2 regions of the Microbacterium sp. NPDC097977 genome follow, and region 1 is predicted to be linked to the other one. Evidence: predicted binding sites of a transcription regulator. Region 1 holds the regulator's gene; the other holds the start of a gene.

Region 1 (14,466 bases):
ACATCGGCGGCCCACTCGGGGTTCTCCAGGGCCGCGGTGCCGAGGTTGATGCGCGTCGCACCGCTCTCCAGCGCCGCCTCGAGCGTGGCGTCATCGCGGATGCCGCCAGAGAGCTCGACGTTGACGTTCTTGAACTGCTTGATGACCTTGCGCAGGATCGGAGCGTTGGTGCCGCGCCCGAAGGCCGCATCGAGGTCGACGAGGTGGATCCACTTGGCGCCCTGCGCGACCCACTCGCCTGCGGCGTCCAACGGGTCGCCGTAGCTGGTCTCGGTGCCCGCCTCGCCCTGGGTGAGACGGACGGCCTTGCCTCCGGCGACATCGACCGCGGGGAGCAGGGAGAGCGATGGGGACTGCGCGAAGTCGTTCATGACGTCCTCAGGTGAGATGGGAGGGCCGATTCGTCGGCACGAGAATCGACACTATCCCGCGCATCCTCCCGCTCCAAAACGATGACGGCAGAGAACGGAGGCGGCACGCGGTAGCCTCGATCACGCCCCTGTTCGGTCGGTGAGGAGATGTTCCATGGTGCGCGATGCGGATGCGCGTGGAGTCGGCCCCCTGCGGCGCGGCAACCCCGAGACGCCCGATACCGGTGCGACCCCTGCGGCCGACGAGCCGCAGGAGATCGTCGCCCCCTCCGCGGTGCCACCGCTCCCCGACGACATCGAGCAGACGCGCCCCCTGCGCACAGCCGCATCCGACCGTCCCCCCGTGCCGGGGACGCGAGCAGCGGCGGCCGCAGCCGCGGCCTGGTCGCGCGCGCAGGCTCCGGCGTCCGGGTCCGCCGATCGGCCGACCCCGGCGATCGCCCTCCCCCCGGTGCTGACTCCGCCCGCGCCCGCACCCGGGCCGTCCGTGCCTCCCACGCCGGCCGTGGCGATGACTCCGCCCACTCCCCCGGTGCCGTCCGCACCTCCGGCCTCACCGCCGCTCTCCTCTCCGGCACCGGCACCGGCACAGGCACAGGCACAGGCACCGGCACAGGCACAGGCCGCAACCTCCGCACCGACTCCGGCTCCAACTCCGGAGGCATCCGTGTCTCCGGCGGCATCCGTGTCGCCGTCCTCCGCCGACACCTCGGCTCCCTCCCCGACTCCGGCACCGACTCCGGCGCCAGCACCGGCACAGGCGCAGCGAGAGGCACCGACACCGGCACCCGCCCCCGCCCCCGCGAGGATCCCGTCCCGGGACGACATCGTCGCGCCGCCCGCACCCCCGGCGCCCCGCGCCGCGCCCGCCGATTCCGCGGCCGCACCGCACGCGTCCTCCTCATCGAGACGCCAGCAGCGCGAGCAGGGTGTCGAGCGCCGTTCCTTCCTGCAGGACGAGCGACGCGAGGAACCCGCCCGTCGGGGTGCGCGGGGCCTCCTGAACCGCGTGGGCTTCTCGCTGGGCCCCGATTCGCGCGAACGCGCGGTGCGTGATGACGAGCATGCCGTCAGTCGGCATTGGCCCGGTCCTCGCACCGTCGCGATCGTCAATGGCAAGGGCGGTGCGGGCAAGACCCCCGCCACGGTCCTGCTCTCGGCGGTCTTCGCCCAGTACGGCGGTGCGGGAGTGCTCGCCTGGGACAACAACCAGACCCGCGGCACGCTCGGCTGGCGCACCGAGACCGGCGCGCACGACAGGACCCTGCTCGAACTGCTGCCGCAGACGCAGCGGCTGCTCGGCGCACAGGGGCAGTCCGCCGACCTGGCGCACTTCGTGCACCACCAGCCGCAGGAGAAGTACGATGTGCTCCGGTCGAAGCCGATCCGCCTCGCGCACGAGAATCGGCTGAGCCCCACCGACGTCGATGCCATCCATGCGGTCGCCGCGAAATTCTACCGCCTGATCATCATCGACTCCGGCAACGACGAATCCGACCCGATGTGGTTGCGGATGATCGATCTCGCCGACCAGATCGTCGTCGCCACCACCACTCGGGACGACCACGCCGAGGCCGGCGCGCTCCTGCTCGAAGCCCTGGAGGACCGCGACGAACGCTCGGCCCGGCTCGCGCGCGAGTCCGTCGTCGTCGTCAGCCAAGCGGACCCGAAAGCATCCGCTGCGGACGTCTCCGAGGTCGTCGCCGGCTACCGTTCGCTCGCGCGAGAGGTCGTCGACATCCCGTTCGACCGCGAGATGGTCGACGGGCACCTGCGGCTCCGTGCGCTGGCTGCACCCACTCAGCGCGCCTGGCTCTCCGCCGCGGCCGCGGTCGCGCGAGGCTTCTGAGTCACGCACGACACGCGAGACCTTCGCCTATTCTGCGACACTCGCGACAGGCGGATGTCGAGCGCGGGACGACTCAGCCGCGCAGGCTGCCGACCCAGTTGCGGAGCAGCTGGATCCCCGCCTCGCCGGACTTCTCCGGGTGGAACTGCGTCGCGGAGAGCGGGCCGTTCTCCACAGCCGCGAGGAACGGATCGCCGTACGTCGACCAGGTGAGAACCGGCTGCGGGAACGGCGGGATCACGTCGAGCTCCCAGGACTGAGCGGCGTAGGAGTGCACGAAGTAGAAGCGCTCCTGCTCGATGCCCCGGAACAGCACCGAGTCGGCGCCGGGCTCGACCGTGTTCCATCCCATGTGCGGCAGCACCGGCGCGTTGAGCTCGGTGACCGCTCCCGGCCATTCGCCGAGCCCCTCCGCATCGTGTCCACGCTCGACGCCGTGAGCGAAGAGCACCTGCATCCCGACGCAGATGCCGAGCACCGGGCGTCCGCCGGCCAGACGCCGATCGATGATCTCATCGCCGCCGTGGGCGTGGAGCGCCTCACGGACGGCCTGGAACGCCCCCACGCCGGGGACGAGCAGACCGTCGGCCTCGGTCGCCTCCTTGCGATCGCGCGTGAGGACGGCATCGGCGCCCGCGGCGACGAGAGCCTTCACCGCAGAATGGACGTTGCCTGATTCGTAGTCGAAGACGGCGACCCTGGGCGCGCCGCTCACAGCGCTCCCTTGGTCGACGGCACCCCGTCGACCAGGGGGTCGAGGGCCTTGGCCTGGCGGAAGGCCCGAGCGAACGCCTTGTACTCGGCCTCGGCGATGTGATGCGGGTCGCGGCCGCCGAGGACTCGCACGTGCACGGTCAGTCCGGCGTTGAACGCGATCGCCTCGAACGTGTGCCGCACGAGCGAGCCGGTGAAGTGGCCCCCGATGAGGTGGTGCTCGAACCCGACAGGCTCGCCGGTGTGCACGAGGTACGGACGCCCGGAGATGTCGACCACAGCCTGGGCGAGAGCCTCATCGAGCGGAACGAGGGCGTCTCCGTATCGCGAGATCCCCGACTTGTCGCCGAGAGCTTCGCGGATGGCCTGTCCGAGCACGATCGAGATGTCTTCGACCGTGTGGTGGGCGTCGATCTGGGTGTCACCGGAGGCGCGGACCGTGAGGTCGGTGAGCGAGTGCTTCGCGAACGCCGTCAGCATGTGGTCGAAGAACGGCACCGAGGTGTCGATGCGGCTGGATCCGGTGCCGTCGAGGTTCAGCTCGAGCTCGACGGTGGACTCCGACGTGCTGCGCACGCGCGTCGCGGTGCGGGGTGTCGGGGCAGGGGTGCTCATGAGTCCGATCCTATCGAGGCGAGGGCATCGAGGAATGCCGTGGTCTCGGCCTCTGTTCCCGCGGTGACACGCAGGTGTCCGGGGATGCCGACATCGCGCACGAGCACGCCGCGGTCGTACAGCTGCTGCCACACCCTGTGTGGATCCGCGACGCCGCCGAACAGGACGAAGTTCGACCAGGACTCATGGGGCGTGTAGCCGAGCGCTTCGAGCGTCGCCGAGATGCGGTCGCGCTGCTCGACGATCTCGGCGACCATGCCGAGCATCACTTCGGAGTTGCGCAATGCCGCGACGGCAGCGGCCTGCGTCAGGGCGCTCAGGTGATACGGAAGGCGCACGAGCCGCAGCGCATCGATGAACGCGGGGTCGGCGGCGAGATATCCGACGCGGGCACCCGCGAACGCGAAGGCCTTGCTCATGGTGCGCGAGACCGCCAGACGAGGGCGCCCCTCGAGCAGCGTCAGCGCGGAGGGAGCCTCTCGTGGGGCGAATTCCTGGTACGCCTCGTCGACCACCACGACGCCCCGGGACGCCTCATACACCGCCTCGATCACATCGAGCCCGAGCGGGGTGCCGGTCGGGTTGTTCGGCGAGCACAGCAGGATCACATCCGGGTCGGCGTCGGCCACCTGGGCTGCCGCCTCCTCGGGGGTGATCGTGTAGTCGGGCTGGCGGGTCCCCGCGATCCAGCGGGCACCGGTCCCCTGCGCGATCAGCGGGTACATCGAGTAGGTCGGCGCGAAGCTGAACGCCGTGCGGCCGGGCCCCCCGAAGGCCTGCAGGATGTGCTGCAGCACTTCGTTCGATCCGTTTCCGGCCCAGATCTGCTCAGCCTGCAGGCCGTGACCGAGGTAGTCCGCGAAGCCGTCGCGCAGTGTGGTGAACTCGCGGTCCGGGTATCGGTTGACGTCACGGAGCGCGACCGCGATGTCGTCGAGGATGTCGCTCGCCACGAGGTCGGGAATCGGATGCGTGTTCTCGTTCACGTTCAGCGCCACCGGCAGCGGAGCCTGCGGGGCACCGTAGGGCGTGAGCCCTCGGAGATCGTCACGGAGCGGGAGGTCGTCGAGTGATGCAGTCACCCTTCCCATGGTAGGCGGCGCACGACCGCTTCACTCCGAGGTGACGGTGAATGAGCGACCGAGGGGCCGCGGCGATTCACTCCGAGTACTGTGCGGGGATCGCCAGCTCCTGGCCGATCTGCAGCGCCCCGCCGCGGAGGGCGTTCAGGCGGGTGATGTCGCCGATGACCTCGCGTGGGTCGGCACCGGGTGCCACCGACTCGGCGATCGACCAGAGGGTGTCTCCCGGCATCACGGTGACCGAGGCGAAGGACGCGGTGGCGACCTGCTCGCCCGAGGCCATCGCGCTGCCGCCGCTCAATGCGGCGAATCCGATGCCCACTGCGAGCGGCACTGCGGCCAGGGCGAGCACGACCCGGCGGCCACGTGCCGTCAGCCGGAGCTTCGTCGCCGAACGGGGCGAGACGATGGCTGCGTTGCTGAAGGTGATGGTGCTCATGTCGTACTCCTCTGCATCTACCGCGTGAGCGGTGAAGTTGGCGTAGCGTTCGCATTCGCGTCTCGGCCGGGAGCCGTGAATGCGAAGCTACGTTCCGAAGTTATCTTCGAATTCGAACATCTGTCAAGCGTTCTTCGAAAAACCAAGCCGTGAATACCTCGACACGCTCGAACAGATCTTCCAGATCGAGGTGATTCTCGGATACGGTTTCGATACGAACACCCCACCACGGGCCTCCGACATTCGAACTGAGACGCCGGATCGCACACCTGAGGAGCACCATGAGCGACATCGCCGCCCCCGAGTCCGACGCCCCCCGCACGCGTCGCCGGAAGAGCCTGAGCCCGAAGCAGATGGCGATCCTCGAGGTCATCCAGACATCGATCAGCCGCTACGGCTACCCGCCGAGCATGCGGGAGATCGGTGACGCCGTCGGGCTGAAGTCGCTCTCGAGCGTCACGCACCAGCTCGGCCAGCTCGAGCTCAGCGGCTACCTCCGCCGCGACCCCGGCAAGACACGCGCCATGGAGGTCCTCATCGACCTCCCGGGTTCGAGTGCCGAGAATCCGGATGACGTCGCCACACCCGTCGGCGACGCCGCACTCGTGCCGCTCGTGGGGCGGATCGCCGCGGGTGTCCCGATCACCGCCGACCAGCAGGTCGAAGAGATCTTCCCCCTGCCCCGTCAGCTCGTGGGCAAGGGCGATCTGTTCATGCTCAAGGTCTCGGGCGAATCGATGATCGACGCCGCCATCTGCGACGGGGACTGGGTGGTCATCCGATCGCAGAACAGCGCCGAGAACGGCGAGATCGTCGCCGCCATGCTCGACGGCGAGGCCACCGTCAAGGTGCTGCGCCGCCGCGACGGCCACACGTGGCTGCTGCCCCGCAACTCCGCCTTCGAGCCGATCCTCGGCGACGAGTCGGTCGTGCTCGGCAAGGTCGTCGCCGTGCTCCGCGCCGTGTGACGACGGCCTCCCCGGACGCGCCGTAGGCTCGTCCCATGTCGTCGCCGTTCGGTACCTGGCCATCGCCCTTCTCCCCGTCGGCCGTCGCGGCGTCCTCGCCACGATTCGACGGCGCCGTGTTCGTCGGCGACGAGATCTGGTGGGGCGAGAGCGTCCCCGCCCAGGGTGGTCGACGCACCGTGCGCAGCACCACAGGCGCAGAGATCCTGCCGGCACCGTGGAGCGCCCGATCCCGCGTGCACGAATACGGCGGCGGCGCCTGGACCGCCGACTCCTCGGGCACGCTGTACTTCGTCGACGCCGACACGCAGCGCGTGCACCGGATGAGTCCGGGCGACGCCCCTGCGCCACTCACCCCGCAGGGCCCCGCCCACGGCGGCCTTCGTGTGCAGCAGGGGCGGCTGTTCGCGGTGCGCGAGGACCTGTCATCCGAACCTCACCGCCGGGCGATCATCGAGATCCCGACCGACGGGTCTGCTGCGGAGGACGCATCGAGACTCTCGATCATCACGGAGGGGCCCTCGTTCCACGCGCATCCCGCGCTCTCCCCCGACGGCACGCGCCTCGCATGGGTCGAATGGTCCGGTCAGCGGATGCCGTGGCAGCAGGCGTCGCTCGTCGTGTCCGACGGAACACGACGCACGACGCTTCCGACCCTGGCCGCGCTGCAGCCGGAGTGGGGCGGTGACGACGCCCTCGTGTACGCGGACGACCCCAGCGGTCGCTGGGCCCTGCACCGTCAGCGCCTGCATCACCTCGACCCCGAGGGCGCTCCCGTCCCCGTCGGCGACGCGGGGGACGACGCCGACACGGGCTACGGCCTCTGGGTACTGGGCAACCGCTGGTATCAGCCGTTGGACGACGGGCGCATCGTGCTCGTGCGCACGGACGGACGCGACGAGGTGGTCGTTGTCGAACACGACGGACGGATGCGGCGCCTGGACATCCCCGCGGACGGCCATGTCAGCGTCGACGACGTCAGCGGCTCGCGTGTGCTGCTCACCGGCGACAGCTCCCGTGCCGCATCCGGTGTCTGGTGCGTCGATGTGGACAGCGGCGTCGTGACGACCGTCGCGGGCGGCCTGCCTGTCGATCGCGCCTGGATGCCGCCGGCATCTCAGATAGTGGTCGACGGCGCGCATGGCGCCGTGCACGCCTTCGCCTATCCGCCCTCCCACCCCGACGTCTCGGCTCCCGAAGGCGAGCTGCCTCCCTATCTCGTCCTCGTGCACGGCGGACCCACCGCGCACGTGACGGGAGCTGCGTCCTCGGCGATCGCGTTCTACACGAGCCGCGGGATCGGCGTGCTCGACGTGAACTACGGCGGATCGAGCGGCTACGGGCGCGCCTACCGCGAGCGTCTCGACGGCGGATGGGGCGTCGTCGACGTCGACGACGTGATCGCCGCGGCGCGAGGACTGGCTGATGCGGGTCTCGCCGATCCCGCGCGCATCGCGATCCGCGGGAGCTCCGCCGGAGGGTGGACGGTGCTCTCGGCGCTCGTGCGCGGGGGAACCTTCGCCGCAGGCATCAGCCGCTACGGGGTGACCGATCTGCGGATGCTCAGCGCCCACTCGCACGACTTCGAGGCCCCGTACATCGAGGGGCTCGTCGGACCGCTGCCCGAGGCGGAGGACCTCTACATCGAGAGGTCTCCCCTGACCCACGCCGATCGCATCGACGTGCCGGTGCTCCTCATGCAGGGGGCAGACGACCGCGTCGTCCCACCCGCCCAGTCCGAGGCCATCCGCGACGCACTGGCGGAGCGCGGCGTCGACCACGAGTACGTGCTGTACCCGGGCGAGGGGCACGGGTTCCGCTCGTCCGAGACGATCGTCGACGCACTCGAGCGCGAACTGCGCTTCCTCGGGCGCGTGTTCGGGTTCAGTGCCGCGGACTGATCATTCCCCGACGCGGTTGCGCAGCCGCATGGCCCGGTCGGCCTCGCGGGTGTCCTGGCGCTCGCGCAGGGTCTGACGCTTGTCGTACTCGCGCTTGCCCTTCGCGAGAGCGATCTCGACCTTGGCGCGTCCGTCCGAGAAGTAGAGCTTGAGCGGGATCAGCGTGTAGCCGCCGGCCGAGACGGCATGGGCGAGCTTCGCGATCTCCTCGCGGTGCAGCAGCAGCTTGCGCACGCGCTTCGACGCGTGGTTCGTCCAGTGCCCCTGCGAGTACTCCGGAATGTGCACGGCGTCGAGGAAGACCTCGTTGCCCTTCACGAAGGCGTAGCCGTCGCTCAGGTTCGCGCGTCCCTGACGCAGCGACTTGACCTCGGTGCCGGTGAGCACCATCCCCGCCTCGTACGACTTCTCGATCGCGTAGTCGTGACGTGCGCGACGATTGGTCGCGATGACCTTCTCCCCGCGTTCCCTGGGCATGATTCTCTCCTGATCCGTGCCGTGCAGTGGTTCTCGAGCCCCGTCCGGGGCACACGACAGCCTGTCAGTCTATACCGGCCGCGAGCTCAGGTACGCAGCCATCTGCGGATCGCGAATCCCGCCGACAGCGCGGCCAGGAGCACGCCGATGCCGATGAGCACGGGGACCACGACCGCGGCATCCTGCATCCCGATCCAGGTCGTGATGAACGGCACGCGTCCGCGGAGGTAGCCGTTGACGCCGAAGTGCACTCCGGCGACCACCGCGGCGCTGGCCAGGACGGAGCCGAGGAACGCGGCGAACACCCCCTCGAGCACGAACGGTGTCTGGATGAACCGGTTCGACGCGCCCACGAGGCGCATGATGCCGATCTCCTTGCGTCTGGCATAGGCGGACAGCCTGATGGTCGTGCCGATCAGCAGGATCGCCGCGATGAGCATGAGCACGGCTATGCCCACCGCGATGTAGGTGGCGACCGTGAGCGCCGAGAACAGCGGCTCCAGGTACTGCAGCTGGTCCTGCACCTGCTCCACACCGGCGACGCCGTTGAACGCCTCCGCGATCACCTGCGACTGCCCCGGGTCTTTCATGGTGACGAAGAAGACCTCGAAGGCCTGGTCGGGCGTGATGACGCTGGCCTGGTCCTCGCCGAGCTGATCCACGAGCTTGGCGTAGGTGTCTTCCTTCGAGTCGAACGTCACCTCGCTGATGAGCGGGGACAGCGCTTCGCCCTCGAGTTGCGCGCGCACCGCGTCGACCTGCTCCTCGGAGGCCCCGCCGTCGACGCAGGTGTCCTTCTCGGAGATGTCCGAGCACATGTAGACCGCGACCTGGGCCCGCTCCGTCCAGTACCCCCGCATGGTGCCGATCTGGCCCTGCATGAGGATCGCCGCGCCGACGAACGTGAGCGAGACGAAGGTGACGAGCACCACCGAGATCACCATCGAGATGTTGCGACGAAGGCCACCGAGGGCCTCGGCGAGGATCAGTCCGATTCTCATGAGGTCGGCCCCACTTCATCTGCGCCGTCGTCGGACAGGCCGAGGCGATCGGCGACTCCGAGTTCTGCGACGTCCACGGCGGGCAGCACGATCGGATGCGTGCGCGAGCCCACCGCGGCCGGCACCTGGAGCGTCGTGTCCTCCGGTACGGGCGCATCGGAGGGGGCGGCCTGGGCCTCGGGCGTCTCCGAGGCGCTCGGCACGGCGTCCGACGACGTCGCCGCGGCGCGTCGCTGAGCGCTGAGCTCCTCGCTGAGGGCCGCACGCACGACGGAGAGGTCAGCCGTCTGCCGCTGGACCTCTTGCACCGCGGTGAGTGCGGCAGCCGCTGCCGCCCCGCGCACCTCCTCGGGCACGAGCCGCGGGATGTTCGAGGTATCGCCGTATCCGCCGTGCACCTCGTCCCTGACCATCACTCCGTCGCGGAGCTCGATGACCCGGCGCTGCATCTGATCGACGAACGCCGCCTCGTGCGTGGCCATGAGCACGGTCGTGCCTCCCGCGTTGATACGCGCGAGCAGCTGCATGATGTCGACCGACGTGGCGGGGTCGAGGTTTCCGGTCGGCTCGTCGGCGAGCAGCACCTGTGGGCGGTTGACGAGCGCCCTCGCGATCGCGACGCGCTGCTGCTCACCGCCGGAGAGCTCATGCGGCATCCGCTTCTGCTTGCCGTCGAGTCCCACCAGTGCGAGCGCCTCGGGCACGGCCTGCTGGATGAAGCCTCTCGAGGAGCCGGTCACCTGGAGCGTGAACGCGACGTTCTGATAGACGGTCTTCGACGGCAGCAGCCGGAAGTCCTGGAACACGGATCCGATGTGGCGGCGGAAGTAGGGGACCTTGCGGTTGGCGAGCGATCTCAGATCGCGCCCGAGCACGGCGACGCGGCCGGTCGTCGGCACGTCTTCGCGCAGGATGAGCCGCAGACAGGAGGACTTGCCCGAACCCGATGCTCCGACGAGGAAGACGAACTCCCCGCGTTGGACTTCGAAGTCGACCTCGGACAGCGCGGGACGCAGGGTCCCGCGATAGCGCTTCGTGACGTTCTCGAACCGAATCATGGCGTTTCGAGCCTAAGCGCGCTGTCCATCGAGTCCGCGAGCGACACCCCGCTCGACCCCGGAGTGTCGACGGGCACTGCTATACATGAAGATGCTGATCCATGCCGTCCGCGTGGACGCGACTCCGAGGGGGAACCATGACGACGCCTGCTGGCTGGTACGACGACGGATCCGGCCGACAGCGCTGGTGGGACGGGACGCAGTGGACCGAGCACTTCGCTCCCCTGGCCGCCGAAGCGCCCGCCGCTGACACGAGCGGAAGCGACACGACCGGAACGGATGTCACCGGTGGCGATGTCACCGGTACCGATGTCACCGGTACCGACGCCGGAGCCGTCGAGACCGCTGCGGCCGCGCGCGACGAGGCTCCGCATGATGCTGCCGCCGCCGAGACCGCAGACGCGATCGGCTCGGTGGCCGCCGTCGAGAGCCAGTCCTGGAACACTCCGGCCCCGAACGATGGCGCTGACGCCGACACGGCTAGCTCTGCCGATGCCAGCTCCGCGTCCGCCGATGCAGGCTCCGCGTATGCATCCCCCGCGTACGGATCCGACGCGGGCGAGCCGGCCGCGACGTGGCCGCCCACCGACGCCGCCGCTACCGACACCGACACCAGCGACAACGCCGCCGACAACGGCGTCGAGGCCCCGAGTGAGAACGCGCCCCAGTGGCCGGACCAGGGCTTCGCCGCTCCGGGCGCCACCGCTGCCACCACTCCCCTGAGCGACACGGGGTCGCCCTACGGACACCCCGCCCCCTCGTACCCGGGCGCCGGAGCCTCCTACCCGGGAGCGGCCGCTCCCGAACAGCCGCAGCAGTACCAGAGCGCACCCGGATACCCCCAGACAACCCCCGGCTACGCCCAGACGACGCCCGGGTACCCCGGCGCATCCGCGTACGCTCCGCCCGGCCAGGCATACGGCGCAGGCGGCGGCTACCCGGCCCCGTACGGCAGCCCTGCTCCCGTCGAACCGCCGCGCCTCTCCATCGTGGGCATCGTCGGACTCGCGATCGCCGGCCTCGGCACGATCCTCTCCTGCATCCCGGCGACCTTCGTCTTCGGCTGGATCCTGCTGGCCGCCGGCTTCATCGTGTCGCTGATCTCGATCTTCCTCAAGGGCAAGAAGTGGCCGGGCATCGCCGGTCTCATCCTGTCGGTCGTCGGCACGATCCTCGCGGTCGTCGTGGCCATCGTGTTCGTGACGTCGAGCGTCGCTCAGGTCGTGCGCGACCTGCCGACCGCACCGCCCTCGAGTGACTCCGACCCCGGCACGGACGAGGGTACGGATCCCGGCACCGATGGAGGCACCGGCCCCACCGACGTGGTCCAGGGCGAGATCGGGTCTCCCCTCACGATCACGCAGATGTCGGGCACGAGCGAGGTCACGGTCAATTCGGCGACCTGGGCGACCGACGACGGTTCGAGCATCCCCTCGACCAACGGCGGGTACGTGATCCTCGACGTGACCTTCACGGGCGTATCAGGCACGAGCTACGTCAACCCGTTCTACTTCGCACTCACGACCGCCGAGGGTACCGAGGGCACGTACGACTACTACGTCGACGGCATCGTGGCAGAGGAGCTCGCTGAAGGCGACACCGTATCCGGCAAGATCACCTTCGACGTCGCCAAGAGCACCGCGTACCGGATCACCTTCACCGACGAACTGCTGCAGGACGTCGCGAGCATCGCGTTCACCCCGTCCGAGGGCTGACCGACATACGACGACGCCCGGCGATCATCGTGATCGCCGGGCGTCTCGTGTATGCGGGACTCCGTGCCGGACGAGGTCAGTCCTCGTCGCCGGGAGTGGTCAGTCTTCGTCCTTGCGCTTGCGCCAGCGAATTCCGGCCGAGATGAACCCGTCGAGGTCGCCGTCGAACACGGCGGCGGGGTTGCCCGACTCGTGTCCGGTGCGCAGATCCTTGACGAGCTGCTGGCCGTAGAGGAAGTACGAGCGCATCTGGTCGCCCCAGCTGGCCGTGATGGTGCCGGCGAGTTCCTTCTTCTTCGCAGCCTCCTGCTCCTTCTGCTGCAGCAGGAGCCTCGTCTGGAGCACGCGCATCGCGGCCGCACGGTTCTGGATCTGCGACTTCTCGTTCTGCATCGAGACGACGATGCCGGTCGGAAGGTGTGTGAGTCGCACAGCGGAGTCGGTGGTGTTGACGGACTGACCGCCGGGGCCCGATGAGCGGAACACGTCGACGCGGATGTCGCTCTCGGGGATGTCGACCTCGGTCGCCTCCTCCATGAGCGGGATGACCTCGACCGCCGCGAACGACGTCTGCCGCTTGTCGGCGGAGCCGAAGGGGCTGATGCGCGCGAGACGGTGCGTGCCGGCTTCGACCGACACCGTGCCGAACGCGTACGGCGCGTCGATCTCGAACGTCGCCGACTTGATGCCCGCGCCCTCGGCGTACGAGGTGTCCATGACCTTGACGGGGTACTTGTGGCGCTCGGCCCAGCGCAGGTACATGCGCATGAGCATCTCGGCGAAGTCGGTGGCGTCATCGCCGCCGGCGCCGGAGCGGATCGTGATGATCGCCGATCGCTCGTCATACTCGCCGTCCATGAGCGTCTGGACCTCGAGCTGGTTGATCATCTCGGTGAGAGCGCTGAGCTCGGCGCGCGCCTCGATGGCCGACTCCTCGTCGCCCATCTCGTTCGCGAGTCCGACCAGCACCTCGAGGTCGTCGAGCCGCTGGCCGATCCCCTCGACCCTGGCGAGCGCGGACTGCCGGTGGCTCAGCGCACTGGTCACCTTCTGTGCGCGTTCGGGGTCGTCCCAGAGGTCCGGCGCACCGGCCTCCTCACTGAGGCGGGCGATGTCGGAGCGGATGGCCTCGACGTCGAGGACCTCGCGAATGTCACCGTAGGTGAGTCGCAGGGCCTGGATGTCGGCGGAGAGATCGAGTTCGAGCATGTCGGGACCAGCCTAACGTGCCGCCTGCGCAGGCGGGGACGGCGTCGAACGGGAGTAGCGTGAAACGAGTGAGCAGCGCATCGACGGTTCTGAGACGATTCGGGCCGATGGTGTACCTCCCCACGGTGCTCTTCTCCCTCGGTGAGGGGGCGGTGATCCCGCTGATCCCCGTGATCGCCTCGCGCATGGGGGCGGATGTCGCGTTCGCCGCGCTGGTCGCCTCGGCGCTCGTGGTGGGACAGCTGTGCGGCAATCTGCCTGCAGGATGGGCGGTGTCGCGCATCGGAGAGCGGTTGACGATGGTCATCGCGGGAGTGATCGCGATCGGCTCGGGCGTGGGCATGGTCTTCGCTCCCTCGCTCGGCGTGCTGGCGGCATCCGTCTTCCTTCTCGGTTTCTGCGCCGCGGCGTTCGGCCTCGCACGGCACGCATTCATGACGACCCGCGTGCCGATCGCGTTCCGCGCGCGGGCTCTGTCGCTGCTCGGCGGGAGCTTCCGACTCGGCGTCTTCATCGGCCCGTTCGTCGCGGCCGGGCTGCTGCAGCTGTTCGGTGCCGAGTCCGCCGCGATCTGGTTCTTCCTCGGGTGTCTCGTCGTCATGGTGCTGCTCGTGCTGCTCGGCCCGGATCCCGAGAAGACGATCCCGGTGACGACCGCTCTGCGCACCGCTCCCCTCGCGTCGGACTCCGGCGAGGCCGTGAGCGGGGCGATCCCCACGGCGGAGCGGGCGGGGATCTTCCGCACGATGTGGCAGCAGCGCAGTGTGCTCGGGCGTCTCGGACTCGCGGCGGCGTCGCTGTCGGCCGTCCGGTCCGCACGACAGGTCGTGCTGCCGCTGTGGGGTCTCTCCCTCGGACTCGACGCCTCGACCATCGCGCTGGTCGTCGGCATCTCGGGCGCCATCGACTTCGCCCTCTTCTACGCGAGCGGCCAGGTGATGGACCGCTTCGGCAGGCTGTGGGCGGCCATGCCCGCGATGGTGTTGATGGGCTCGGGGTTCCTCGCGCTGTCGCTGACTCACGATCTCGACTCGTCCGTGCTGTGGTTCGGCATGTTCGCCGCGGTG
Region 2 (14,466 bases), on a different contig from region 1:
CCGCCTCGTGCGCGGAAGTCACACGCCGACGCGCAGGGTGGGGAGTCCGAGCGAGACCGCCCGCGCCCCGTCACCGGAATTCGGCGCCGGAACGGCACAGGACTCCGCCTGGCCGCGCTCCCATGCGTCTCCGCCGCGAGTGCGACGGATGCGCAGAGGCGCAGCGGAGGGATCGTCGGCGAGCAGGTGGAACGGTGCCGCGTGGGTGATGATCACCGACACCACGTCACCGGGGCGCGGAACGTCCGACCCGGGCGTGATCTCGAAGTGCACCAGCCGGTTGTCCTGAGCGCGCCCGGTGAGCCGGTGCGTCTCGGCATCCTTCTTGCCCTCGCCTGTCGAGACGAGGACCTCGACCTCGCGGCCGACCTGGCGCTGGTTCTCCTCGAGCGAGATCCGCTCCTGAAGCGCGATCAGGCGGTTGTACCGCTCCTGAACGACCGCCTTGGGGACCTGGTCACCCATGGTGGCCGCCGGCGTGCCCTCGCGGATCGAGTACTGGAAGGTGAACGCGCTCGAGAACCGCGCCTTCTCGACGACACGCAGCGTGTCCTCGAAATCCGCATCGGTCTCCCCCGGGAACCCGACGATGATGTCGGTCGTGATGGCCGCGTGCGGGATGCGCTCCCGCACGCGATCGAGGATGCCGAGGAAGCGGTCGCTGCGGTACGAGCGCCGCATCGCCTTGAGGATGCTGTCACTGCCCGACTGCAACGGCATGTGCAGTTGCGGCATGACGCTCGAGGTCTCGGCCATCGCGTCGATCACGTCGTCCGTGAACGCCGCCGGGTGCGGGCTGGTGAAGCGGATGCGCTCGAGGCCCTCGATCTCGCCGGCGGCGCGCAGGAGCTTGCCGAAGGCCTGGCGGTCTCCGAACTCGACGCCGTAGGAGTTGACGTTCTGGCCGAGCAGGGTGACCTCGATCGCCCCGTCATCGACGAGCAGCCGGATCTCGTTGAGGATGTCGCCCGGTCGGCGATCCTTCTCCTTGCCGCGCAGGCTGGGGACGATGCAGAACGTGCAGGTGTTGTTGCATCCGACGGAGATCGACACCCAGCCGCTGTGCGCGGAGTCCCGTTTCGTGGGCAGAGTCGAGGGGAAGACCTCGAGCGATTCCAGGATCTCGAGCTCGGCATCGCCGTTGTGACGCGCACGCTCGAGGAGCCCCGGCAGGGAGCCCATGTTGTGTGTGCCGAAGACGACGTCGACCCACGGTGCCTTGTCGAGTACGGCCTGCTTGTCCATCTGGGCCAGGCAGCCACCGACGGCTATCTGCATGCCGTCTTTCCGACGCTTGACCGAAGCGAGCTGGCCGAGGGTTCCGTAGAGCTTGCCTGCGGCGTTGTCGCGGACCGCGCAGGTGTTGATGATCACGACGTCGGCTTCGTCGCCCTCGGTGGCGCGGACATACCCGGCGCTCTCCAAAGAGCCGGACAGCCGCTCGGAATCGTGGACGTTCATCTGGCATCCGAAGGTACGCACTTCGTAGGAGCGCTGGCGTCCGTCGAGGTCGATTGCCGCCGACGACGAACTGATGATCGTCGGCTCACTGCGCGGAATAGTCATGGTCCTCCCATTCTACGATCGCCTAATCGCGGATGCCGTGTGCGGGCCGCCGGACCGACGCAGCCCTGATGCGCACGCCGCCCTCCCCAAGGCTCCCGCCGACGCAGTCCCGGGTGATCCGGCGCCGTCGAACCCGTCAGTCGGAGTCGACGAAACGCACACCGGACCGCGGTCCACGGAACGATGACTCCGCGAGTGCCGTCTTGGCGGCGTTCATGGCGACCGAGCCGTTGTACCCGCGCCGCGAGAGCTGACCCACCAGTCGCCGCAGTGCGGTGTCAGCGTCGAGGCGGGACAGGCTCTGCGCCTTGGACCTCGCGAACTCCAGCGCGCGTTCCGCATCGTCGTCGGGCAGTTCGTCGAGCGCCGCGTCGATGATGTCGCGCGGGAGGCCTCTCTGCGAGAGTGCGCGCGAGAGCGCGACCCGGCCCTGCCCCTTGCGTCCGACCCCGGAGGTGACGAGCTGGTCCGCGAGAACGGCGTCGTCGAGATACCCTCGCCGACAGAAGTCGTCGATGATGTCGTCGATCACACTGGTCTCGAGCCTGATCCGATCCTGCTCGTACCCCTTCAGCACCATGCGCGATTCGGAAATGGACAGGGAACGGGAGCGGAGCTTGCGTACGAGCACCTGCTCTGCCGCCTCACGCAGTGCATCGGCGTCCGGCGCCTCTCGGCCTCCTGCGGAATCCTCGACTCCTGCAGAGTCCTCGCCCGTGTGCAGCGCCCGCAGCCTGGGAGTCGATCTCGCCGCTGCTCCTCGTGCCGGGTGACGCTCGCTCGGGTCACGCGGACCCGTCGCTGCACCTGCACCTGCCGTTGCACCTGCCGTCGCCGAACCGCCACTCCACGTCGATCGCCACGCACCGATGCCATCGGCAGTGTTGCGCTGGCTGTCGACGCCTGCGCTCCCGGCACCTGCACTCTCGGCGGCACCGTCTGCGGGTTCGGTCGCTGGACGCGCCGGCGTAGAGACGGCATCCGCACTCCCGCTGTCGGCCGGTGTCGCACGGGGCGTCCGACCGAACAGCGGGATCACGGGGGCGAGCTGTTCCGGCTCGCCCCCGTGATCACTCATCGCTCACTCCGAGTACGAAGCTGACGCGCGCCGATGATCACGCCGGTCGGCGCTCGGCGAGCTCATCGGCGGGAGCCTCGGAGGCTCCGCCGATGCCGAGCTTCTGCTTGATCTGCGTCTCGATCGCCAGAGCGATGTCAGGATTCTTGAGGAGGAACGTGCGGGCGTTCTCCTTGCCCTGACCGAGCTGGTCGCCGTCGTAGGTGTACCACGAGCCGGACTTCTTGACGATCGCGTGCTCGACACCGAAGTCGATCAGGCTGCCCTCACGAGAGATGCCGACTCCGTAGAGGATGTCGAACTCCGCCTGCTTGAACGGCGGGGCCATCTTGTTCTTGACGACCTTGACCCTGGTGCGGTTTCCGACTGCGTCGGTGCCGTCCTTCAGAGTCTCGATACGCCGGATGTCCATGCGGACGGAGGCGTAGAACTTGAGCGCCTTTCCACCGGCGGTGGTCTCGGGCGAACCGAAGAAGACACCGATCTTCTCACGCAGCTGGTTGATGAAGATCATCGTGGTGTTCGTCTGATTGAGACCACCGGTGAGCTTACGCAGCGCCTGCGACATCAGGCGGGCCTGGAGTCCGACGTGCGAGTCGCCCATCTCGCCCTCGATCTCGGCACGCGGCACGAGCGCGGCGACCGAGTCGATGACGATCAGGTCGATGGCGCCCGAGCGGACGAGCATGTCTGCGATCTCGAGTGCCTGCTCACCCGTGTCGGGCTGGGAGACGAGGAGGGCGTCGATGTCGACGCCGAGCTTGGCGGCGTAGTCCGGGTCGAGCGCATGCTCGGCGTCGATGAAGGCGGCGATGCCGCCGGCGCGCTGAGCGTTGGCGATCGCGTGCAGAGTCAGCGTCGTCTTACCGGAGGATTCCGGGCCGTAGATCTCGACGATACGTCCACGCGGCAGTCCTCCGACGCCGAGCGCGACGTCGAGGGCGATGGAGCCGGTCGGGATGACGGCGACGGGTGCGCGCTCGTCGCTGCCCAGCCGCATGACCGAGCCCTTTCCGAACTGACGATCGATCTGTGCGAGTGCGGTCTCGAGGGACTTCTCGCGGTCAGCGGGTGATGGCATGTCGTGCTCCTAATGCTCGCATGGTGCCGCCTGTAGGCTGTCGCGGTCCTCCCGGCTGGGCGGAACTCTCCGACAAGGCGTATGGCTCTTCGGCTTGTTCCTCACGGTACGAGGCACCTCCGACATTGCGTCGTCGGTACCGAGAATTCGGGAGAACAGTTCCGCTGAACCACTTGTGCAGAACACTACGCCGATATCGAACACATCTTCGACGACACGCCGATTTCACGGCGCGTCCTACCGAACGAATGACGGGTGGGTGCGTCAGCGTCCGCGCGGCTCGAGCCGTCCGGCTCCGTGGCGCCGCTCGACAGGGACATCGGTCTCGACGCAGAGCGCCGACCAGATGTCGCGGGGCGGGACGCCGGCCTCGAGAGCCTCGTCGGCCGTACGGCCCGAGAGCTGAGGCAGGGAGAGATCGTTGACGAGAGAGGACGCACGGCCGCCGAACTCGGCGTCGACGGCGCGGAGGAATTCGCTACGACGCATGCGAGTCCGGGGATCCGGGCGTCAGTGCAGCGAGAGCTCGGGCTCGACCGATGCGACGAGGTCGTCGGGAACGACATCCGGGAACACCTGGATGCCCTCGAGGACCGAGATCCGGTCTCCCACTTCACGCATGATGATCGAGATCGGAACGTCGAGGGCGTCGGCCACCGATGCGAGGATCTCGCTCGAGGCCTCCTTCTGACCGCGCTCCACCTCACTGAGGTAGCCGAGGGCCACAGAAGCCTTGCTCGCAACCTGCCGGAGCGTGCGCCCCTTCTGCAGGCGGAAGTCCCTCAGCACATCGCCGATTTCCTGTCGTACAAGAATCATCGGAACCTCCTCCCAGGTCGTCCGATCGAGGTCTTCCTCGATGAGATCGCCAGTCTAGTCCTACCGAACTTCACAAAATCTACCCTTGCACGCTGTGGTTTCCGTGTGAGCACATTCCAGACAACCGTCGATGGCTCGCTCCTATTCCCCGACCACGCGCACGAGCAGCGCGAGTGCGGCTTCGACCGTGAGGGCACGGATCTGCGCCCGATCCCCCGAGAACCCGAAGACCTCTGCACTCGCTGCCTCCGGTGTCACGACGGCGATGTGCACGGTTCCGACGGGCTGGCCGTCGGGCGAGTCGGGTCCGGCGATGCCGGTCGTCGACACACCGACATCGGCGTCACGTCCGTGCACCTGCACCGCTCGGCGCACGCCGGAGGCCATCTGCAGAGCGACCTCGGCATGCACGGGTCCGTGGCGCGCCAGCAGCTCGGCATCGACGCCGAGAAGGCTGTGCTTGACAGGCGTCGCATACGCCACGACACCGCCGAGAAGAACGGTCGACGCTCCGGGAACCGCGACGATCTCAGCCGCGAGTGCCCCGCCGGTGAGCGACTCGGCGATGCCCAGCGTCCACCCGCGCGCCGAGAGCGCTGCGACGACCGCGGAGGATGCGGTCACGACGATCGCCGGGACCCTCGCACCTGCGCGACGATGTAATCGATCCCGCTCGCGACGGTGAGTATCAGCACCGCGATCATCAGGATCGCCGTGATGACGATCCACAGCTCTGCGCCGATCAGCACATGCAGCGGGAGCAGCGCCCAGGAGAGTGCGACGCCCTGCACGGCGGTCTTCACCTTGCCCATCCAGGCCGCGGCGACGACGTGCTCCTTCGCGACGACCAGGCGGTGCACCGTGATGCCGATCTCGCGGATCAGGATGACGATCACGAGCCACCACTGCAGTTCGCCGAGAATGGCCAGTCCGACGAAACCGGCCCCGGTGAGGAGCTTGTCCGCGATCGGATCCCACAGCTTGCCGAAGTCGCTGACGATGTCGAAGCGTCGGGCGAGGTAGCCGTCGACCCAATCGGTCGAGATCGCGACGATGAAGAGTACTCCGGCGACCCATCGCATCGCGAGACTCTCGATGCCGTACGTTCCTCCGAGGAGGAGAACGACGAAGAAGACGACGGCGAGCGGGATTCGCGCGACCGTGATCGCGTTCGGGAGCTGGCGTGGGATGCCCATCAGTCGCGCCCCGTCAATCCCCAGGCGTCTTCATCGCCGTCGTCATCGGACTCCACCACGGGCAGACCCTGGAACTGTGCCTCGACCGGATCGTGCGGCGCGCCAGCGGCCGTGGCTCCGACAGCCGTCGGCGCGGCGTTCGCGGCAGGAGCATCATCACCGCGCAGCTTGGCCATGACCTGGGGCAGCTGCTCGGCCGTGGCCAGCACGTCGCGCGCCTTGGATCCTTCCGAGGGTCCGACGATCTCTCGCGATTCGAGGAGGTCCATGAGGCGTCCGGCCTTCGCGAAGCCGACGCGCAGCTTGCGCTGGAGCATCGACGTCGAACCGAACTGCGACGAGACGATGAGCTCGGCGGCCGCGAGAAGGAGCTCGAGGTCGTCGCCGATGTCCTCGTCGACCTCCTTCTTCTTCGTCGGCTCCAGGGCCTCCTGCACGTCGGGACGGTAGTCGGGCCGGGCCTGACGCGTGACGTGCTTGACGACGGCGTCGATCTCCTTCTCGTCGACCCACGCTCCCTGCAGACGGAAGGGCTTGGACGACCCCATCGGAGAGAAGAGCGCGTCACCCTGTCCGATCAGCTTGTCGGCGCCGGGGCTGTCGAGGATGACCCGGCTGTCGGTGACGCTGGTCACCGCGAAGGCGAGCCGGGACGGGACGTTCGCCTTGATCAGGCCGGTCACCACGTCGACGCTCGGACGCTGCGTGGCCAGCACCAGGTGGATGCCGGACGCGCGCGCGAGCTGCGTGATGCGCACGATCGAGTCCTCGACGTCACGCGGGGCGACCATCATCAGGTCGGCGAGCTCGTCGACCACCACGAGCAGGTACGGATACGGCTTGAGCACGCGCTCGCTGCCCACCGGAAGCTGCACCTCGCCGGCGCGGACCGCGCGGTTGAAGTCGTCGATGTGTCGGAAGCCGAACGATGCGAGATCGTCGTACCGCATGTCCATCTCCTTCACGACCCACTGCAGCGCTTCGGCCGCCTTCTTCGGGTTCGTGATGATGGGCGTGATGAGGTGCGGAACCCCCGCGTAGCTCGTCAGCTCGACGCGCTTCGGGTCGATGAGGACCATCCGCACATCGCTGGGTCGCGCGCGCATCAGCAGGCTCGTGATCATGGAGTTCACGAAGCTCGACTTGCCCGAGCCGGTGGATCCGGCCACGAGCAGGTGGGGCATCTTCGCCAGGTTCGCGATGACGATGTTGCCCCCGACGTCCTTTCCGACGCCGATGGTCATGGGATGCGTGCTCTTGTGCGCCGCGGGCGAGCGGAGCACGTCGCCGAGGGCGACCATCTCCTTGTCGGCGTTGGGGATCTCGATGCCGATGGCGCTCTTGCCGGGGATCGGCGAGAGGATGCGCACATCGTTGGAGGCCACCGCATACGCGAAGTTGTTGCTCAGCTGCAGGATCTTCTCGACCTTGACACCGTGACCGACCTCGACCTCGTACTGGGTGACCGTCGGACCGCGCGAGAAGCCGGTCACCTTGGCATCGACCTTGAACTGGGTCAGCACGCTGGTGATCTGCTCGATCACCTTGTCCGTCGCCTCGGATCGCACGACCGGAGGCGGCCCTTCGACCAGGAGACCCGGCGAGGGCAGGATGTACGGCGCGACGGGAGCCTGCGGCCCGCGCTCCCCCGGACCCGCCGTTCCGAAGCCGTCGAGACCGGGAAGCTCGGGAGCCTCGCCGGTGTCGGACCCGTCGTCGAGGAGCGCCGTGGTCTGCTGCCCGGCGAGCGAGTCGGCGACCGCGCGCACCTCCGACAGCACCTCGGTGGCCGCGTCGTAGGGGTCTTCGACGACGACGGCCTGGTCGTAGGCGGGCGTCGGCTCAGCGGTCGTCAGCAGGGCCGTGATGTCGTCGGAGCCGAGGGTGCCCTCGTCGGGGTCCTCCTCGCGTCCGGTCTTGTTGCGTCGCCACCATGGCAGCACATCGGGGTCGTCGACCTTGTCGGCGTCGTCGATCGATGCGGCGTCCTTGGCGGGCTTCTCGGTGCGCTCCGCGTCGAACATCCACGCGTACAGGTCGCCGAGGCGCTGGCCGATGCGGTTGGGCGGCGTCTTCGTGAGGATCAGGATGCTGAGGGCGGCGAGGACCGACAGCAGGATGTACGCGCCGACCGGGGTGAGGTAGGACAGCGGTTCCCCGAGCATCCAGCCGAACAGACCGCCTGCCTCGCTGAGAGCGGGCATGCCGTCCTTGGGCTGCGGACGCACGAGGAGACCCGCGGAATCCGCGCGGCCTGCCGCTGTGTGGCAGAAGCCCGCGAGAGCGAGGATGAACAGCCCGAACCCGATGCCGATGCGTCCGTTGTCGTGCACGGACGACGGGTGGCGGAACAGCCAGCCGGCGAGCAGGAGGAGCAGGACCGGCATGACGAAGGCCACGCGCCCGACGAGAAGCCCCACCGAGTAGGCGCTGATGTTCGCAGCGACCTCGTTGCCGATGAAGAACCATTCGTTGACCGCGCCGGCGATCGCCAGCAGCACGAGCAGGAACGGGAAGCCGTCGCGGCGATCGTCCTTCTCGAGCGTCTCGGGCCCGAATGCCCGGAAGAGTCCGCCCACGCCGTGGGCGAGTCCGTTCCACGCCCGCACCGCCACCGGAGGCTTGTCGATCTCGTCGATGTACTTCTTGGGCGCCGCCTGAGCCTTCGGAGCGGCCTGCCTCTTCGGGCGAGGCGTGGCGCTCTCGGACGCGCGCGCTGATTTCGTGGTGCTCCTGGCCATGCTCTCACGTTACGGCGAGAGGCCGACATTCCCCGTAATGACGCGGCATTCCGGACGCTTCCGCGCCCCGGCGGCACGGTCAGGACATCCGATTCACCATCGTGTCGCGCGCGGGTCCCGACTCGGTGACGATGAAGCCCTCGGAGCGGTAGAGCGTCTTCGCGAAGTTGTCGTGCTCCACGCTGAGGCTGATCCGGGGATGCCCCTGGCTGCGGGCGTGGGCCACCAGCCGTCGCAGGAGCGCCCGCCCGACCCCGTGCGCCCGCCATACCGGCCGCACCCCGATGATGAGTTCGGGCACGGCCGTGCCGACGAACCCGAATCCCGGGTCGTCCTGCGCGAGGATCCGGTACCAGGCCGCCCCGATCGGCCCGTCGTCGGAGTCGACAGCCACGAAGCCCGCATCCGCCGGTCGCATCCACCCCGCCACGTAGCGACGGTGCTCGACGGCGGTGAGGATCTCATGCCGCGCGCGGGCTCCGCCCGCGCGCCAGTTCGCCGCCTCGACGACCATGTCGCCGAGGAAGCTCCCGTCCGCCTGTGCGGCGGTGCGGATCGAGAAGGCGTCCGGCATGCCTGGAGGGTACGACGCCCGCGTTACAGCCGCATGACGCGCGGCTGTGAACGGGGTCGCGGTCGAGGATCAGGCCTCGATGACGAGCGGGACGATCATCGGACGGCGACGGAGCTTCTGGTTCACCCAGCGACCGATGGTCCTGCGGATCACCTGCGAGAGCGCATGCGTGTCGCGGACTCCGTTGCCGGAGGCCTCCTTCAGCGCGGCGATGATCTTCGGCGTCACGTCGTCGAACACGGAGTCGTCCTCGGCGATGCCGCGGGCGTGGATCTCGGGCCCGGAGATGATCCGGCCGGTGGCGGCGTCGACGACGACGATGACGGAGACGAACCCCTCCTCGGCGAGGATGCGACGGTCCTTGAGGTCGGCATCGGTGATGGCACCGACGGTCGAGCCGTCGACATAGACGAATCCGAGGTCGAGCTGCCCGACCACGCGCGCGTCGCCGTCCTTCAGGTCGATCACGGTGCCGTTCGACGCGATGATCGTGCGCTCGGCCTCGACGCCCGTGTCCTGCGCGAGCTTGGCGTTAGCGATCAGGTGTCGGTACTCCCCGTGGACGGGGAGGACGTTCTTGGGCTTGAGGATGTTGTAGCAGTAGATGAGCTCGCCGGCGGCGGCGTGACCGGAGACGTGCACCTTGGCGTTCGCCTTGTGCACGACGTTCGCGCCGAGCTTGGTCAGGCCGTCGATCACGCGGTAGACCGCGTTCTCGTTCCCCGGGATCAGGCTGGACGCGAGGATGACCGTGTCACCGGGTCCGGGCTCGATCGCGTGGTCGAGGTTCGCCATGCGGCTGAGCACGGCCATCGGCTCGCCCTGCGACCCCGTGGACATGTACACGATCTTGTCGTCGGGGAGGTCCTTGGCCTTCTTGTAGTCGATCAGCAGCCCGCTGGGCACCTTCAGGTACCCGAGGTCCTCGGCGATCGTCATGTTGCGCAGCATGCTCCGTCCGAGCAGGGCGACGCGACGGCCGTGCGCGTGGGCGGCGTCGAGGACCTGCTGCACACGGTGGACGTGGCTGGAGAAGCTCGCGACGATGACCCGGCGCGGGGCCTTGCCGATGACCTGGTCGAGCACGGGGCCGATCGAGCGCTCCGTGGGGGTGAATCCGGGGACGTCGGCGTTCGTGGAGTCCACGAGGAAGAGATCGACGCCCTCCTCGCCGAGGCGCGCGAAGGCACGCAGGTCGGTGATCCGGCCGTCGAGCGGGAGCTGGTCCATCTTGAAGTCGCCGGTGGCGAGGACGAGGCCGGCGGGGGTGCGGATCGCGACCGCGAGAGCATCCGGGATCGAGTGGTTCACGGCGACGAACTCGAGGTCGAAGGGCCCGACCTTCTCGTTCTGCCCCTCCTTCACCGTCAGCGTGTACGCCTTGATGCGGTGTTCCTTGAGCTTCGCCTCGACGAGGGCGAGGGTGAGGCCCGAGCCGATCACCGGGATGTCGCTCTTGAGGCGCAGCAGGTAGGGCACGGCGCCGATGTGGTCCTCGTGGCCGTGGGTGAGCACGACGCCGACGATGTCGTCGAGGCGGTGCTTGATGGGCTCGAAGTCCGGCAGGATCAGGTCGACGCCCGGCTGGTGCTCCTCGGGGAAGAGCACGCCGCAGTCGACGATCAGGATCTTTCCGTCGAACTCGAAGATCGTCATGTTGCGGCCGATCTCGCCGAGTCCGCCGAGCGGGGTCACTCGGAGGGTTCCCTCGGCGAGGGCAGCGGGTTCTGAGAGCGGAATGGACATGTGGTCTCCTCAGTCGGATGCCCGAGGCATCCGTTCGTTCGTTACGACGCGCCTCGGCGCGTCAGGTGTCAGCGGGTGGTGCCGTGCACTTTCGGCAGGGCGCCGCCCGCGGCCGCGTTGCGGTCGGGGCGGAAGTTGGAGAAGTCGGCACCGGCGAGATCGCTCACGAGGTCGAGCTCGTCCTCGATGAGGGCGGCCTCCCACTCTTCGGGACCGACGAGCGGCAGACGCACGCGGGGGCTCGAGATGCGCCCGAGGCCGTGCAGGATGTACTTCGCCGCGACCGTTCCCGGCACGTGCGTCATGACCGCGCGCACCAGGGGCTCGAGACGCTTGTGCTCGACGGTGGCGGCGGCGAGATCGCCGCGGTTCACCGCATCGATGATGGCGCGGTACGGGGTGGCGGTGATGTTCGCGGTCACGCCGATCAGGCCGGTGGCCCCGATCGAGAGATGCGGGAGCGCATTCGCGTCGTCGCCGGAGAAGTACATCAGATCGGTCTGGTTCAGCACGCGGCTGACTTCGGAGAAGTCGCCCTTCGCATCCTTCACCGCGAGGATGTTCGGGTGCTTCGCGAGGCGCAGGATGGTCTCGTACTTGATCGGCACGCCGGTGCGCCCGGGGATGTCGTAGAGGATGACCGGCAGATCGGTGGCGTCAGCCACGAGCCGGAAATGCGTGAGGATCCCCGCCTGCGTGGGCTTGTTGTAGTACGGGGTGACGATCATGATGCCGTCCGCCCCGGCCTTCTCACTGGCCCGATACAGCTCGATCGCGTGCGCGGTCTCGTTCGATCCACCGCCGGTGATGATCTTCGCGCGACCGGACGAGACGGACTTGCCGACCTCGACGAGCCTGAGCTTCTCGGGGTCGGTGAGCGTGGAGGTCTCCCCCGTCGTCCCCGTCACGACGATGCCGTCGGCACCCGCGGTGATGACGTCGTCGATGTGCTTCTCGACGGCGGGCCAGTCGACTTCGCCGTCGGCCGTCATCGGAGTGACGAGCGCGACGAGGACCTGTCCGAAGGGATTGCCCGAATGCGTCATGCCCCCCAGCGTATCGCTTCGGCTGCTGCTGACGCAGACGGGGCGGGGCGGATGACGTCGCCGCGGGCGACGGCGATCTTCTCGCGGAGCAGAAGACCCGCCAGCTCACCGACCGTGGCCTCTTTGACATGCTTCCGGAACATCTCGATGCCGGTGATGCGCGTCTGCGCCTGCACGACGCCCTCACGGAGCACCTGGATGTCATCGTCCACCCGCAGCACGCCTGATCTCATCGTGCCCGTGGCGACCATTCCGCGCCCTGTGATCGTGAAGACGTCCTCGACCTGGAACTCCGCCCCGGTCGAGTGCACGGACAGCGCGCCGGATGCCGCAGGGCGCGTCCTGTCGTCGACCGTCGGCTCCGGCGCGGCACCGGAGGTCATCGCCGTGAGTCGCGCGGCCTCGGCCTCGTTGTACCGCCGGAGCACCTCGTTCGCGTCCTCGGCGTCTCGCTTTCTTCCGAACAGCCATCCCATACGGACGATCCTACGGAGCCACCTAGGCTCGACACCATGACATGGGTCACACACGAGTCGTCGACGGTCTACGCGAACCGGTGGATCGAGGTGCGGGAGGACCAGGTCACGGGCCCCGCCGGCGACGGGATCTACGGCGTGGTGACGATGCGGCATCCGGCTGTCTTCGTGATCGCGCTCGACGACGAGGATCGGGTCTGCCTCGTCACCCTCGAGCGGTACACGACGGGCGTCTCGATCGAGGTGCCGGCAGGGGGAAGCGACGGCGAGGACCCTCTCGTGGCCGCGAAGCGCGAGCTGCTCGAGGAGACGGGGTTCGTCGCCGCCGACTGGACGCCGCTCGGAACCATGAACGCCCTGAACGGCATCGCGGATGCACCCGAGCACGTGTACCTGGCCCGCAGCCTGACCTCGGCGGACGATTCCACGCGCACGCAGGCGGAGGAGGGCATCGATGCCGTCAGCTGGGTGCCGTTCGCCGAGACGCTGCGCATGATCGCCGACGGACGCATCACCGACGGGGAGACCGTGGCGGCGATCGCCTACGCCGGCATCCACCTGCGCAGATTCCGCTGAGCGGCGTCGGTGCGCCCGAGGGCGATCGCTCCGAGCACCCGGATCAGACGCGACCGCGCCTCGCCACACCTGATGTCACGGAGCTCGGGAGCAGGCTCGCGACTGCCACGATCGCCTTGTAGCGCAGCGACGGGACCGAGACGGCCCTGCCTCGCGCCGCATCGCGGAGACCCGCACGGACCACGTCTCGCGCATCGAGCCACAGGAAGGACGGGACGCCCTCGTGACCGGGGGCGAGTCCCATCCGCTCATGGAACGTCGTGTGCGTGAACCCCGGGCAGACCGCCGTCACGCTGACCTTCTCGGACGCGTATTCGACATTCGCCCAGCGACTGAAGCCGATGAGCCAGCTTTTGCACGCCGAGTACGTGGACCGAGAGATGAAGCCGGCGACGGAGGCGACGTTGATGATGCGTCCTCCGCGGCCGCGCATCGATCCGAGCGCGGCGTGCATGAGGCGCATCGATGCCTCGACATGCACCCGCAGGTGGCGCACCTCGTCGTCGATGTCGTTGTCGGCGAACTGCAGCGGCAGCCCGAAGCCCGCGTTGTTGATCAGCAGGTCCACCGGGTCCGACGCATCGCCGAGACGATCGGCCACGCGCTGCACATCGGCCGTGATCGACAGATCGGCCGCGAGCACCTCCACCGCCACACCGAATTCGCCGCGCAGTTCCGCAGCGACGTCCTCGAGAGCCTCGGTCGTCCGCGCGACGAGGATCAGATCCGCCCGTCGACGAGCCAGCTCGCGGGCGAACTCGGCGCCGAGTCCGGCGCTCGCGCCCGTGATGAGTGCGGTGGGCATCAGCGCTCGTATCCGAGGAAGCGGTAGCGGATGCCGGAGCGCGAGGTCTCCCATTCCGACTCGTCGACCAGCCGCCAGCCGGTCTTGTCGGGCGCGTAAGCGTCGCCGGTGACGTCGAGATCGAGCTCCGTGACCTCAAGGCGGTCCGCATCGGCGATCACCAGGCGGAAGATCTCCGCCCCGCCGATGATCCAGACCCTCTCGTGTCCGCGCACCGCATCGGTCACGGTGGCGGCACGTGTCGCACCCTCCGCGGACCAGTCCTGCTGCCTCGTGACCACGATGTTGTCGCGACCGGGAAGAGGACGGAATCGCGGGGGCAGAGAGTCCCAGGTCTTGCGCCCCATGATGACGGGCGCGCCGAGGGTCGTCTCCTTGAAGTGGGCGAGGTCCTCGGGGACGTTCCAGGGCATGCCGCCTTCGGCGCCGATGACCCCTCCCCTGGCTTCCGCCCAGATGAGGCCGACCCAGGTCATACCGCGACCGCCGCGCGGATCGGGGCGTGGTGCTGGTAGTCCTCGACGACGAAGTCCTCGTACCGGTAGTCGAACACGGACTCCGGGGTGCGGGCGAAGCGCAGCGTCGGGTACGGATACGGCTCCCGGCTCAGCTGCTCGCGCACCTGCTCGACGTGGTTGTCGTAGATGTGGCAGTCGCCACCGGTCCAGACGAAGTCGCCGGGCTCGAGCCCCACCTGCTGCGCGACCATGAGGGTGAGCAGCGCGTAGGAGGCGATGTTGAACGGCACTCCCAGGAAGAGAT

Evidence for each region. The regulator LexA, encoded in region 1, represses DNA repair genes until DNA is damaged. The targets are predictions, from matches to a motif close to TCGAACANNTGTTCGA.
Region 2: the regulator LexA is predicted to act here: its motif matches at 3,922-3,937, upstream of recA (recombinase RecA).

What each region holds. Positions count from the first base shown of each region.
Region 1 is NZ_JBEOUR010000031.1:22,474-36,939, forward strand. Features, by position in the region: gene priA (bifunctional 1-(5-phosphoribosyl)-5-((5-phosphoribosylamino)methylideneamino)imidazole-4-carboxamide isomerase/phosphoribosylanthranilate isomerase PriA) at 1-371, opposite strand, end outside; gene ABTZ43_RS09030 (AAA family ATPase) at 526-2,220, shown strand; gene hisH (imidazole glycerol phosphate synthase subunit HisH) at 2,294-2,935, opposite strand; gene hisB (imidazoleglycerol-phosphate dehydratase HisB) at 2,932-3,549, opposite strand; gene ABTZ43_RS09045 (histidinol-phosphate transaminase) at 3,546-4,640, opposite strand; gene ABTZ43_RS09050 (LysM peptidoglycan-binding domain-containing protein) at 4,708-5,070, opposite strand; gene lexA (transcriptional repressor LexA) at 5,352-6,038, shown strand; gene ABTZ43_RS09060 (S9 family peptidase) at 6,074-7,939, shown strand; gene smpB (SsrA-binding protein SmpB) at 7,940-8,416, opposite strand; gene ftsX (permease-like cell division protein FtsX) at 8,503-9,417, opposite strand; gene ftsE (cell division ATP-binding protein FtsE) at 9,414-10,475, opposite strand; gene ABTZ43_RS09080 (DUF2510 domain-containing protein) at 10,613-12,190, shown strand; gene prfB (peptide chain release factor 2) at 12,290-13,399, opposite strand; gene ABTZ43_RS09090 (MFS transporter) at 13,507-14,466, shown strand, end outside.
Region 2 is NZ_JBEOUR010000004.1:14,723-29,188, forward strand. Features, by position in the region: gene miaA (tRNA (adenosine(37)-N6)-dimethylallyltransferase MiaA) at 1-22, opposite strand, end outside; gene miaB (tRNA (N6-isopentenyl adenosine(37)-C2)-methylthiotransferase MiaB) at 19-1,566, opposite strand; gene ABTZ43_RS01820 (regulatory protein RecX) at 1,703-2,146, opposite strand; gene recA (recombinase RecA) at 2,682-3,725, opposite strand; gene ABTZ43_RS01830 (DUF3046 domain-containing protein) at 3,990-4,214, opposite strand; gene ABTZ43_RS01835 (helix-turn-helix domain-containing protein) at 4,236-4,544, opposite strand; gene ABTZ43_RS01840 (CinA family protein) at 4,686-5,174, opposite strand; gene pgsA (CDP-diacylglycerol--glycerol-3-phosphate 3-phosphatidyltransferase) at 5,165-5,740, opposite strand; gene ABTZ43_RS01850 (FtsK/SpoIIIE family DNA translocase) at 5,740-8,481, opposite strand; gene ABTZ43_RS01855 (GNAT family N-acetyltransferase) at 8,561-9,055, opposite strand; gene ABTZ43_RS01860 (ribonuclease J) at 9,125-10,801, opposite strand; gene dapA (4-hydroxy-tetrahydrodipicolinate synthase) at 10,870-11,847, opposite strand; gene ABTZ43_RS01870 (EF-Tu/IF-2/RF-3 family GTPase) at 11,844-12,323, opposite strand; gene ABTZ43_RS01875 (NUDIX domain-containing protein) at 12,360-12,899, shown strand; gene ABTZ43_RS01880 (SDR family NAD(P)-dependent oxidoreductase) at 12,943-13,704, opposite strand; gene ABTZ43_RS01885 (dihydrofolate reductase) at 13,704-14,180, opposite strand; gene ABTZ43_RS01890 (thymidylate synthase) at 14,177-14,466, opposite strand, start outside.